4 regions of the Endozoicomonas sp. Z74 genome follow, and region 1 is predicted to be linked to each of the others. Evidence: predicted binding sites of a transcription regulator. Region 1 holds the regulator's gene; each other region holds the start of a gene.
What was found. Region 1 encodes PhoB, which activates phosphate uptake and scavenging genes when phosphate is short. Its sites were predicted from a motif close to TGTCATANNNNTGTCANA; they were not measured.

Region 1 (3,178 bases):
TTTAATGGGACTTTGAGGAAGCCTTAATTAAAATTATTTTAGTGCTTTCAAAAAACAGCTGAACCTCATCAACCCTCCACAGTCCGCGAGGCAAGCCTGGATAAAGGGAAGTGACAGACAAAACGGCTGCCCTTGCCTGGATGACTGCTAATGCTGATACGACCATCATGCCTTAACAGCACGTGCTTGACGATAGCCAGTCCCAACCCGGTCCCCCCGGTAGCCTGACTTCGACTTTTATCCACCCGGTAAAACCGCTCGGTCAGCCTGGGGATATGAACCGGATCAATACCAACGCCATTGTCCTGGACCATCATATGTCCACCCTGTTGATCCTGCCACCAGCGTATCTGGATTTTTCCTCCTGTCGGCGTATAACGGATGGCATTGAAGACCAGATTGGCAAAAGCACTGCGCAGTTCAACGTTGTCTCCCACCATGGCTGCGTCATCATCGCACTCCAGAGAGACCTGGTGCTGCTCTTCACCACTGAGCGCCCGGGCATCCTCAGCAATCCCTTCCAGCAGCGGCTTGAGGCTGACCTTCTGTTTATCCCCCTCCGGCTCTGTTGCCTCCAGTCGGGACAGCAGAAGTAAATCCGCAATCAACCCCTGCATCCTCAAGGCCTGTTCCTGCATGCGGTTCAATGCCCTGTTCCACACCGGAGGTGTATCAGGGTGATGCTCAACGCCATCAATCAGGGTTTCCAGGTACCCGGCAATGACCGTCAGGGGCGTTCTGAGTTCATGGGAAACATTGGCCACAAAATCGGTTCGCATGGTTTCCAGCTGCTGCAGCCGAGTGACATCACGCACCAGCAGCAACCGGTTACCCTGCCCATACACCGTAATGGCAATCTGAAGCTGACGGTTTTCATGGGCCGGAGACACAATCTGAATCGGCTCCCGGTTCTGGCTATGCTCCATGTAACCGGCAAACCGTGGATCCCGAACCAGGTTAGTCAATAGCTGCCCCTGGTCATCGGGCATCTGCAGGCCGAGCAGCTCTTCTGCAGCCCGATTCCACCATTCCAGGCAACCCTGCTGGTCGGCCATCACGATGCCATCATTCAGCGCCGCGGTAGACTCCTGAATGCGCTCAATGACACTGGCCAGCCGTCGCCGGGAGCGTTTCTGCCGGCGCTGGATCCGGTAAATACCATCGAAAATTTCACCCCAGACGCCGCTGCTTTCCGGGGGCTCAATGTCTTTATGGGAGGCCTTGTCAAGCCAGCCAATTAACCGATACAACTGACGGTGGCTCCAGACCAGATACAGCACCGTCACCACAAAAAGCCCCAGGAAAACCCGGTCGGCAAGCCAACCTGCGGAAAAACCCAAAGCCAGCCCCAACAACAGTCGACCGGTAAAATACGATCTGATAGAGGTTGCCACATTCAATTCCGGCTCTTCCCTTTACAAGCGGGTGATTTGCTGATGACCTGCGCATCATCGGTAAGAGGATCGTGATGCTTCAGGCACGGGTAGAAAAACGATACCCCGTTCCCCTGACGGTTTGAACATAATTTTCATAATCGCTGCCCAGAGCCTTGCGCAGTCGACGTATATGGACATCCACGGTACGTTCTTCCACATAGACATTGCCACCCCAGACCTGGTCAAGCAACTGACCACGGGTATAGGCCCGTTCCTGGTGAGTCAGAAAAAACTGGAGCAGGCGATACTCAGTGGGCCCCATCTCAGCGGCTTTGCCATCGATACTGACCCGGTGGCTCACTGGATCCAGCTCCAGGCCCTTGACGACGATAGATGTTTGATCATCCATGCCCCGGGCTCGTCTCAGCACCGCTTTCAACCTGGCCGCCAGCTCTCTGGGAGAAAACGGTTTGGTGATGTAATCATCAGCCCCGGTTTCCAGTCCCTGAATCTTGTGGTCCTCTTCACCTTTGGCGGTCAGCATGATGATCGGGATCTCCGCCGTCAGTTCATCCCGCTTAAGCCGACGGGCCAGCTCAATGCCGGAAACATCCGGCAGCATCCAGTCCAGCAGAATCAGGTCCGGCTTGCGATCCACCACCAGGGTGTGCGCCTGTCTGGCATCAGCCGCCTCAAGGCATTGGTAACCGGCCATCTCCAGGGCCACCGCCACCATTTCCCGAATCGGCGCTTCATCATCCACAATTAGAATTGTTTTGCCAGACATGACCGTTACCCCGAGATAATATGATCACTGTTAAGGTGTATGACCCGTTATTCCTACTCACTCATCCATACGACAGGTATTACACCCGCCGATTGTTACAGATAAATGACAATCTGAGAAATAACAGGCAATGGCCTGATATGAAAGCCTTCTTACCGCTGCCTGTTTTTTCGTCACAGGATAACCCACTCTATTTCGAAAACGTCTGAGGCCCACACTAAATAACATCTATATTTCGAGCCCGACGAAGAATGAAGTACACCTGACACCAGCACTATTGGCCTAATACAATTCAGTATCCTCATATGATAGCGACGCAGCACTTCCCAGACCGTTTCAGATATCTGTTTATGTTATTACTGCTCTCTCATGTCTCTGCCCCTGGGGCATCATTTGGGACTCCCCATACAGACAGAAATACATTAGATATAAGGATTTCCGGAACAGAGATACAACTTCTGGACAGCAATTATGGCAATTGCTGGCAGTTCAATGAAGGGGTTAACTGCGAATTTCAAATGAGCCCTTTCTCTGCCCCCAATAGAGAGGAATCAGCACCTTCCTATAACCCGCAGGTGATTTTTTCGAGTCCTGTCCAGCCCCTATTTCTATCTTCACCCTTTTTTTCAACAGAGCCATTATCTATAGAGCCCCCAAACCAGAACGAAGTCATTATCGAGCGACTCCCCCCTTTCAACAACGCTGAAGTAGTTCTCCTATTTCAGTATAAGCTGGAAGCCAAGCAAGCTTCTCCATTTTGCCAGAAACTCTTTGCTGACAGCCTGGTTTGCAAGTTCAGTAAAGGGCAGCCCCGTCTTCGGGTAAAAACCACCTCTCCTTTAATACAAGCTGCCACTCTACCACCGCGCGTAAACACTGGTGGTGATGATATAACCAGCTATGTTACCGAAGCACTTCAAGGTTTTGTTATACAAAGCCGGGCCAATCCGGTTACCAATGATTTTCATGACGGGGTTTCAAGGAAGGTCGACTTAACCCCAGATAACCCACCTTC
Region 2 (3,178 bases), on a different contig from region 1:
AGGCAAAAAACCGTCCTGTCCGTCCCATCCCGGTCATGGTTTCATCCACAATCAGCAGAATGCCCCACTGGTCACAGAGCGCCCTCAGCTTTTTCATATAGCCGGGTGGAGGAGGGATGATGCCATTGCTGCCCACCACCGTTTCCACCAGCATGGCCGCCACCTTATTGGAGCCACCTTCCTGCTCAATCAGGTAATTCAGATAATTGATATTGCGATCGACGCCTTCCGCCCCCTCCCCAAACAGGTTCCGGTATTCATCCGCATCCGGAGCAAACACCACGCCGGGAACCGATAAAGGTTCCATAAACCAGCGCCTGGGATCTCCCGATACCGAAGCCGCACCGGATGTTGATCCATGCCAGGAACGGTACCGGGAAATAATTTTGTAGGGAAAAGGGTACTGCATGGGGGCATCCACATGGGCTCCGGACGCTCCCATAACTTCGTTGTACTTGTACATCCTTGCCGCTTTGATCGCCGCCTCTACCGCAGCGGCCCCACTCTGGCTGAAGTAGACCTTGCGATTGGAGCTGCCCGGTGCCAGTTCAGCCAGAGTCCGAGCCAGTTCGGCCGTGGGTTCAGTGGCAAAGTCGTCGGTCACATACACGACTTTCTCCATCTGTTTCTGCATGGCTTTCATCACTCTGGGATGACGAAAACCCAGGTTGATGCATTCATGGGCACTTCTCAGATCAAAAATACGCCGCCCATCGGTGGTCTCAATCCAGCAGCCTTCCGTTTGTTTCACCGGCAGTGGCTGATAATCGCCCTGACGACTCCAGCACTGCATGAAATGCCGCTTCTGCACCTCGGCAAATGATCCCATTCTGTGGACTCCTGAACATCAGACAAAATTGGTATAGACCGGTTTATCCACAGATTGTATTCACAGTCTGATGACCATTTTGTGACAAAGCACTGCGAAACCAGCGTGAGCCAAACACACGACGCTCCTTCAATATGAATTTTTTATGAAGATTGAATGGGCTGTATTTACAGGGCGGCCTCCCCATTTCATGATCCGGAAACTGGTCTATACCAAAACGGCTGCAACCCGACACGATCATCAAGAGGAACAGGCATGAAAGCCACAGATAACCCCTATCTGTTACTGACTCCCGGTCCATTATCCACTTCCCGCACCGTGCGGGAATCCATGCTGAGGGACTGGTGCACCTGGGATGATGACTACAACCAGGGCATCGTGGAAAAAATTCGCTCTACCCTGGTTTCCCTGGCCACTGACACCCCCGGCTATAGCTCGGTTCTGATGCAGGGCAGTGGTACCGCTGCCGTGGAAGCCACCCTGGGTACGGTGATCGGCAACAATGACCGGCTGCTGGTGATCAATAACGGCGCCTACGGGGCCCGCATGGCGGAAATCGCCGGATATCTGAACATTGATCACCAGGTGTTGAACTACCGGGAAACCCAGTCTCCCACAGCAGAAGACATTGACCGGGTTCTGGCAACCCATCAGGACATCACCCATGTGGCCATGGTCCACTGCGAAACCACAACGGGCATGCTCAATCCCCTGGAAGCCATCGCCCCGGTGGTTAAACAACACCAGCGGCAACTAATCATTGATGCCATGAGCAGTTTTGGGGGCATCCCCATGGACATTGGCAAACTGGGCATCGACTATCTGGTCAGCTCCGCCAACAAATGTTTTCAGGGAGTGCCGGGCTTCGGGCTGGTCATTGCCCGTGAGGAGCAGCTTGCCCAGTGCCAGAACCAGGCCCGATCCCTCTCCCTGGATCTCTATGCCCAATGGCGCTGCATGGAGATCAACCATGGAAAATGGCGGTTCACCTCCCCCACCCATACGGTCAGAGCCTTCTATCAGGCACTGGAAGAGCTGCATCAGGAAGGCGGGGTCTCCGCCCGGCACCAGCGCTACCTCAATAACCAGAAGCGTCTGGTTCAGGGGCTGGAGGAACTGGGCTTCCAGTGCCTTCTTCCCCGGAAACTCCACTCTCCCTTTATCACCTCCTTTTATTCACCGGATCATCCGGATTACGACTTCAAGCGGTTCTATCAGAAACTGAAACAACAGGGCTTTGTGATCTATCCCGGCAAGGTGTCCGATGCCGATTGTTTTCGCATCGGCACCATCGGCGAGGTCTATGCCAGTGATATTGCCCACCTGATCCAGGCCATTGCCAGCAGTATGTACTGGGAGAACCCATCCCATGATCAATAAACTGAACACGGAAGGGGACATCAACATCACCGAAGCCCGTGCCCGCTGGAAAGCCAGTCTGGATCACCAGCCTACCCTGGAGTGGCTGGAAGAAGACGCCCGTTGTTTTCTCCATCAGTCCATGTCCACTCCCTGCCTGGATGTTCTGACCGCTGCAGAAGGTATTTATATTGAAGGCGCCCGTGGCAAACGGTACATGGACTTTCACGGCAACAATGTTCACCAGCTCGGTTACGGCCACCCTTACGTGGTCCAGCGAATCCGGGAACAACTGGACACCCTGCCGTTCTCCCCAAGGCGATTCACCAACCCCACGGCCATTGACTGCGCCCACAAACTGGCCAGCCTGTGCCCGGACGACCTGAACCGGGTGCTGTTTGCCCCGGGCGGCACATCGGTGATTGGCATGGCGTTAAAGCTGGCCAGAGTGGTCACCGGCAACCATAAAGTGGTGTCTCTCTGGGACTCCTTTCATGGCGCTTCCCTGGATGCCATTGGCGTCGGCGGCGAGGCCTGTTTCCGGGAAGGGATGGGGCCCCTGACACCCGGCGTTGAACGTATTCCGCCACCGGTCCGTTACGGGGGGGTATGGCCAAAAGACGACGGCTCCGATGTTCACTATGCGGACTATCTGGAGTACGTCATTGAAAAAGAAGGGGGCGTCGGGGCGTTTATTGCCGAAACCGTCCGCAATACCGACGTTCAGGTGCCCAGTAAAGCGTACTGGCAGAGAATCCGTGATATCTGCGACCGTCACAATGTACTGCTGATCATTGATGAAATCCCCAACGGCATGGGACGCAGCGGTGAGTGGTTTACCTTCCAACGCTACGACATTACCCCCGATATCCTCTGCATCGGCAAAGGGCTGGGGGGAGGCGTGGTGCCCATGGCCGCCATGATCACCCGGGACCGGTTTAACGTCGCGTCGTCCATTTCCCTTGGGCACTACACCCACGAAAAAAGCCC
Region 3 (3,178 bases), on a different contig from region 1:
ACGTGGCAGCGGGAGAACAGGTCAGGGTTCAACTATTTGATGAACTGTTAAGTTGACACCCCATAAGAGATAATCATGCCTCCCAGGCTTTCAGGGCCTGGGGGCTGAGCCCCCTACAGAAAGCTGCTTGCTTCTCTGAATAAACGACCAAACCCTTTGGAATCCAACATGTAGAAAACACACCATTGCGTCTAAGTCGTATTTTTGGAAAAAACGTTTCCGTCATTATACGGCCCCACCCAGTCACTGATGGGTCTGCCATATAGGAAATGCCACAATTGCGGTCAATAGCCGGTTTTGTTCATATACGCCCCTTAACGTATTCTGCGGGCATTGTGCCTGTCGTTAATAACGGAATTCACATGCAATCTATTCAGGCTTCAGCCAGTGGCTCCGACGTCAAGGTGTCGTCATCCCGCACCCTGATTCCCTGGCTCAGCGTTCTTGGGCTGGTTTACATGCTGCTGGTGGCTGTCGGTATGATCGGCGATGGCTTCAAATGGGCAGCAGGTGGAGCAGAAGGGGCCGCAGCCCTGTTCCAGTTCGCCACCAACCCTTTTATGGGGCTGATTATCGGCACCATGGCCACCGCACTGGTGCAATCCTCCAGTACCGTCACCTCCATTATCGTCGGCCTGGTTGCCGGTGGTCTGCCGGTGAATATTGCCATCCCCATGATCATGGGAACCAATATCGGCACGACCCTCACCTCAACCCTGGTCAGCCTCGGCAGCCTGGGCAAGCGGAAAGTATTCCGCCGCTCATTTGCCGCAGCCACTGTGCACGGTTTTTTCAACGTGCTGGCCGTCTTTATTTTCATGCCCTTGGAAATGCTGACCGGCTTTTTTGAAAAAAGCTCCGCCTGGCTTTCCGGCATCATCTACAGCGATGCAGGCTCTGGCGCAAGCGGTCTCGACTTTATCAAGCCCTTGACCAAACCCGTAGTCCATCTGTTTGCTGACCTTTATCAGCTGCTGCCTGGAAGAATCGGGGGAATCGTACTGGCGCTGACGGGTCTGGTCTTTATTTTTGTGTCCATCACCCTGCTGGGAAAAATTCTGAAGCAGTTAATGGTCGGCAAGGCTAAAGATCTGATGCACAAAGCTATTGGGCATGGTCCCCTGAGCAGCATTACCTCAGGGGCTCTGATCACCTTTCTGGTTCAGTCATCTTCAACCTCCACCAGCCTGGTCATTCCCCTGGTGGGCAGCGGTGTGTTCAAGCTCAAAGAGATATATCCCTTTACCCTTGGGGCCAATATCGGCACCTGTATCACTGCCCTGCTGGCAGCTACCACTCTCAGCGGCCCAACCGCTGCTGCAGGCCTGCAGATCGCCCTGGTGCATGTGTTGTTTAATGTCAGTGGTGTTCTGCTGATCTACAGCAATCCGTTCCTGAGAAATATCCCCTACCGCACCGCCCGTCGTTTTGCCCAGGTGGCCAGCCGACGCAAGTCCCTGGTGCTGGCTTATGTCGCAGGCGTCTTTTTCATCCTTCCCGGACTTCTGATTCTGGTGACCGGCTGAACAGGGTATATTTATTTCAACAAGATGACGAAGATGTCATAAAACTGTCATAAAGACCTTTTATGTTTGCACCCAGTGATTACTTGATAAGCACCCGAGGTGCAGCTCTTTATGTCAACGTCTGAAATGTCTGAAATGACATCCACCGCAAAACAGAAAATTGATTACAAGGCCATGACCACCCGTCATTATGGCCGGATCTGGATGCGGGTTATTCTCTGGGTATACGCACTGCTGGTGGCCGTCAGTGTCATTGGCTCCGGCTTTAAACTGGCCGTGGGTGGTGGGGAAGCTGCCGCCCAGCTGTTTGGCTTTGCCAATAATGCCATCATGGGCCTGATTGCCGGTACTCTGGCCACAGCTCTGGTTCAGTCCTCCAGTACCGTCACCTCAGTTATTGTCGGCCTGGTGGCCGGTGGCCTGCCGGTTCAACTGGCCATTCCCATGATCATGGGAGCCAACATTGGCACCACCATCACCAATACTCTGGTGAGCCTTGGCCATATCCGATGCGATAAAGAGTTCAAGCGGGCCTTCTCCGCTTCCACCGTTCACGATTTCTTCAACTGGCTGGCCGTACTGATTATCCTGCCACTGGAACTGCTGACCGGTTTCCTGACCAAAGCCTCTTCCTATATGGCAGAACTGTTGGTGGGCGGCCAGAGCATGTCCATCAAAAGCCTGAACTTTATCAAGCCACTGACCTCGCCTGCAGTGGATATTTTCAAAGGGTTTGCCGGTGTGCTGCCGGACCACAAACTGGCGGGCGCAGCCATGATTGCGGCGGGTATTTTCCTGATCTTTATCTCCGTGGTGCGTCTGGGCAAGCTGCTAAAGAAAGTCATGGTCGGCCGTGCTAAAGAAGTCCTGCATAAATCCATTGGTCGTGGCCCACTCAGCGGCATATTCTCCGGTGCCGCAATGACGGTAATGGTGCAGTCCTCATCCACCACCACAAGCCTGATGGTTCCCATGGTGGGCAATGGCCTGTTCACAGTTCGCCAGATGTATCCCTTCACACTGGGCGCCAATATCGGGACCACCATCACCGCACTGCTGGCAGCTACTGCCATCACGGGTGCTGCCGCCCTGCCAGCCCTGACCATTGCTCTGGTACACTTTTTCTTTAATATCAGTGCGGTTGTGTTGATCTATGGAATCAAGTGGCTCCGGGAAATCCCGCTGTTCATGGCAGACAAACTGTCTGACCTGGCGGTAAAAAACCGGATGTACGCCTTTGGTTACCTGATTCTGGCGTTCTTTATCCTGCCCGGCATCATTATTTATCTGACCGCCTGACCCTCTCAGACTGCTTTTCCTCTCACCCTGTTGGCCGAACTGTGGTCAACAGGGATTTTCAACCCCTACGCTCTCTTGGTATCATCCTCCTCCCCGTTGCCTGACCCAATGCCCAGAGCAAAAGTGAACCGTTTGCGTCACCTGCAATCCTGAGCACCCGACAGTCAATTGTTTTTTACGTTAAGCAACCGGTCACACAACTCCTGTTTGCCAATAGATACCAACCCGGATGATCAACCACTCCCGTCAGACCTTCACCAAGGCTATGCTGTGCTCCCTGGCACTGCACCTGGCCCTGATGCTGGCGCCTCATCACACAACCAGTGCCATGGTGGCCGAAACATCCGGAACCT
Region 4 (3,178 bases), on a different contig from region 1:
CCGGTGGATGGACTGCATGTGGACCTGGTACGGGATGCTTCTCAACTGCCAGCATTGCTGGATCGCCTGCCTGCCTACAAGGTACTGTCTGCCGGAGTGGTCAACGGGCGCAATATCTGGAGGGCCGATCTTGGAAGCATTCTGGGGCAGCTGGAAGAGGCCCGGGAGCGTCTTGGCAACCGGCTCTGGGTCGCCCCCAGCTGTTCCTTGCTTCATGTTCCGGTGGACCTTGAGAATGAAACAGCGCTGGATGAAGAGCTGAAGTCCTGGTTTGCCTTTGCCCGGCAGAAATGTTCTGAGGTATCACTGCTTGGCCGGGTATTGGCTGCGGGGGGCCTTGCGGCACTGGAGTCTGACCAGGAGGAGCTGGCTGAGTTGAAGAGGGCGGTTGCGGAGTCGGATCGAGTGGTACTGGCCCGCCAGCAATCACCCCGGATTCATAATAAAGAGGTTGAGCAGAGGGTGACAGCCATAGCCGGTGATAAAACCATTGATCAGCGGTCATCGCCTTATACCAGAAGAGCGGAAGTCCAGTCGGACAAGCTTAAATTGCCTTTGTACCCCACCACCACCATCGGCTCTTTTCCCCAGACCCGGGAGATTCGAAGTAAACGGCTTCAGTACCGTAAAGGAGAGCTGGATGAGCAGCATTACGTTAAGGCTATGGAGGAGGAAATCTGCAACACGATCCAGAAACAGGAAGCTCTGGGGCTGGATGTACTGGTTCACGGTGAGGCAGAGCGCAATGACATGGTCGAGTACTTTGGACAGTTGCTGGACGGTTTTGCCTTCACGGGGAATGGCTGGGTTCAGAGTTATGGCAGCCGCTGTGTCAAACCTCCGGTGATCATCGGCGATATCAGCCGGCCTGAACCCATGACGGTCAACTGGAGCTGCTATGCCCAGGCCCAGACCCGCAAACCGGTAAAAGGCATGCTCACCGGACCGGTGACCATTCTTTGCTGGTCTTTTCCCCGGGAGGATGTGGATCGCAAAGAGTCCTGTGTGCAGCTGGCCCTGGCTCTCAGGGATGAAGTGCAGGACCTGGAGAGTCATGGCATTGGGGTCATTCAGATTGACGAACCGGCCATTCGGGAAGGCCTGCCCCTGAGAAAGGCGGACTGGCCCGGATATCTGGAGTGGGCGGTGAAAAGTTTTCGCATTGCCGCCAGCGGTGTCAGGGATGAAACCCAGATTCATACCCATATGTGTTACAGCGAATTCAATGACATCATTGAATACATTGCCGCCATGGATGCGGATGTTATCACCATTGAAACCTCCCGTTCCGATATGGAGCTGCTGGATGCTTTTGAGCGGTTTGAATACCCCAATGAGATTGGTCCGGGGGTATACGACATCCACTCCCCCAATGTCCCGGATACACAATGGATGATGGAACTGATGACCCGAGCTGCCCGGAAAATACCCAAAGAAAGGCTCTGGATTAATCCGGACTGTGGCCTGAAAACCCGTGACTGGCCGGAAGTGGAAGCGGCGTTGAAAAATATGGTGCTGGTGGCCAGAAAGTTGAGGGAGGCGGATATTTCGGCCCTGTAATATAGGATCAAATTTCCCCCGGCTATGCCGGGGTGACTCCCATTGCCAGGATTCCAACGGAGTATTTGTATACCCACACCTTGCTCCTGGCAGCCACCTCCCTCATTCCTCAGCCTTTCCCTCTCGAACCCTGACCCGGATAAACCGGAGAGTGAGAGCGGGACATTAAATTGTAACGTTGTTGTTTTGTAATAACGCCTGGACTGGAACCGACTCACTAACCGGGAAGTGACAACAACATGAGTAAAGAGACCTTTGATGCCACCCTCTATAACCACAGTGGCAACCGACCCATTTCAAAAGTACTGGAAATAGAGCTTAGCCGACGGGGCATGCTGAAACGGACCGCCGTCGTCTCTGCTTTTGCGGCTTTAGCGGGGGCTGGTCTGGCAGGATGTGGCAGTAATGACACAACGTCACCGGATGCACCTGGGGAACCTGAACTGACTCTGGGGTTTGAGTCGGTTCCTGGCTCAAAACGGGATGCGGTGGTTGTCCCCCCTGGCTACAAGGCGGAAATTCTGGCTCCCTGGGGGACTCCCATCAACGGGCTGGCCAGTGGGTGGAAGGAGGATGGAACCAACACTTCCTCCGATCAGTTAAATGCCATGGGTATGCACCACGACGGCATGCATTTCTTCCCTCTTGGGAACGGCTTAAGTGAAGGGATTCTCTGCATTAATCATGAATACATTGACCAGGGAGCCCTTCACCCCAATGGCGACACAGAAAACGGCGGAATTCGTCCAGTTGAAGAGGTCCGTAAAGAGATCAACGCTCACGGGGTATCGGTCATTCACATTAAAGTGGTGGACGGCGTATGGGACGTTGTAAGAGACAGTGATTACAACCGGCGTATCACTTCCGCAACCGAAATAGACATTTCTGGTCCCATTGCTGACAGCCCGAAAGACTTTCTTGTTACCCGGTATACTGCCGAAAGAGGCAACACAAAAATTGCCCGTGGTACCAATAATAACTGCGGTAACGGCTATACCCCCTGGGGCACTTACCTGACCTGCGAAGAAAACTGGCCCGGTTACTTTACCCGAACGGACAATGCCAGTCAGTGGACGGATGATCAGGTACGCCTGGGAATCAGTGATGGCGGTTCACGCTACGGTTGGGAGACTCCGTCGGATGAATCGATCACCGGGGAGTTTTCCCGTTTTGATCTAACGCCCTCAGGCAGCAATGCCAGGGAAGATTTTCGTAACGAGGCCAATGGTCACGGTTATATTGTGGAAATTGACCCATACAATGCCAGCAGCAAGGCCATTAAGCGAACCGCTCTGGGCCGGTTCAGGCATGAAGACTGCACTTTCGGCAAAGTGGAGGCGGGCAAACCCGTTGTTTTCTATTCAGGTCATGATGGCCGATTTGAATACCTGTATAAATTTGTTTCCGATGCGCTTTGGAACCCAGCCGACAGTAACCCGGAAGATCGCCTGGCTACCGGTGCCAAATACATGGACGCCGGCACTTTATATGTTGCCCGGTTCAATGAAGCCGGTGAAGGCCAGTGGTTATCGCTGACACCTGACAGCATTACTAACGACCATCGTCGACTGGGGGATATTCCCGGTTTTGGCACATTGGCAGACATTATCCTGAATAC

Region 2: the regulator PhoB is predicted to act here: its motif matches at 899-916, upstream of phnW (2-aminoethylphosphonate--pyruvate transaminase).
Region 3: the regulator PhoB is predicted to act here: its motif matches at 1,561-1,578, upstream of ACNRUY_RS15350 (Na/Pi symporter).
Region 4: the regulator PhoB is predicted to act here: its motif matches at 1,721-1,738, upstream of ACNRUY_RS01570 (PhoX family protein).

The regions. Positions count from the first base shown of each region.
Region 1 is NZ_JBLYZI010000007.1:38,449-41,626, forward strand. It holds gene phoR (phosphate regulon sensor histidine kinase PhoR) at 69-1,394, opposite strand; gene phoB (phosphate regulon transcriptional regulator PhoB) at 1,474-2,163, opposite strand; gene ACNRUY_RS03220 (hypothetical protein) at 2,514-3,178, shown strand, end outside.
Region 2 is NZ_JBLYZI010000039.1:2,482-5,659, reverse strand. It holds gene ACNRUY_RS12910 (aminotransferase family protein) at 1-829, opposite strand, end outside; gene phnW (2-aminoethylphosphonate--pyruvate transaminase) at 1,085-2,209, shown strand; gene ACNRUY_RS12900 (aspartate aminotransferase family protein) at 2,199-3,178, shown strand, end outside.
Region 3 is NZ_JBLYZI010000052.1:30,206-33,383, forward strand. It holds gene moeA (molybdopterin molybdotransferase MoeA) at 1-56, shown strand, start outside; gene ACNRUY_RS15345 (Na/Pi symporter) at 363-1,526, shown strand; gene ACNRUY_RS15350 (Na/Pi symporter) at 1,638-2,825, shown strand; gene ACNRUY_RS15355 (energy transducer TonB) at 3,055-3,178, shown strand, end outside.
Region 4 is NZ_JBLYZI010000003.1:112,440-115,617, reverse strand. It holds gene metE (5-methyltetrahydropteroyltriglutamate--homocysteine S-methyltransferase) at 1-1,560, shown strand, start outside; gene ACNRUY_RS01570 (PhoX family protein) at 1,800-3,178, shown strand, end outside.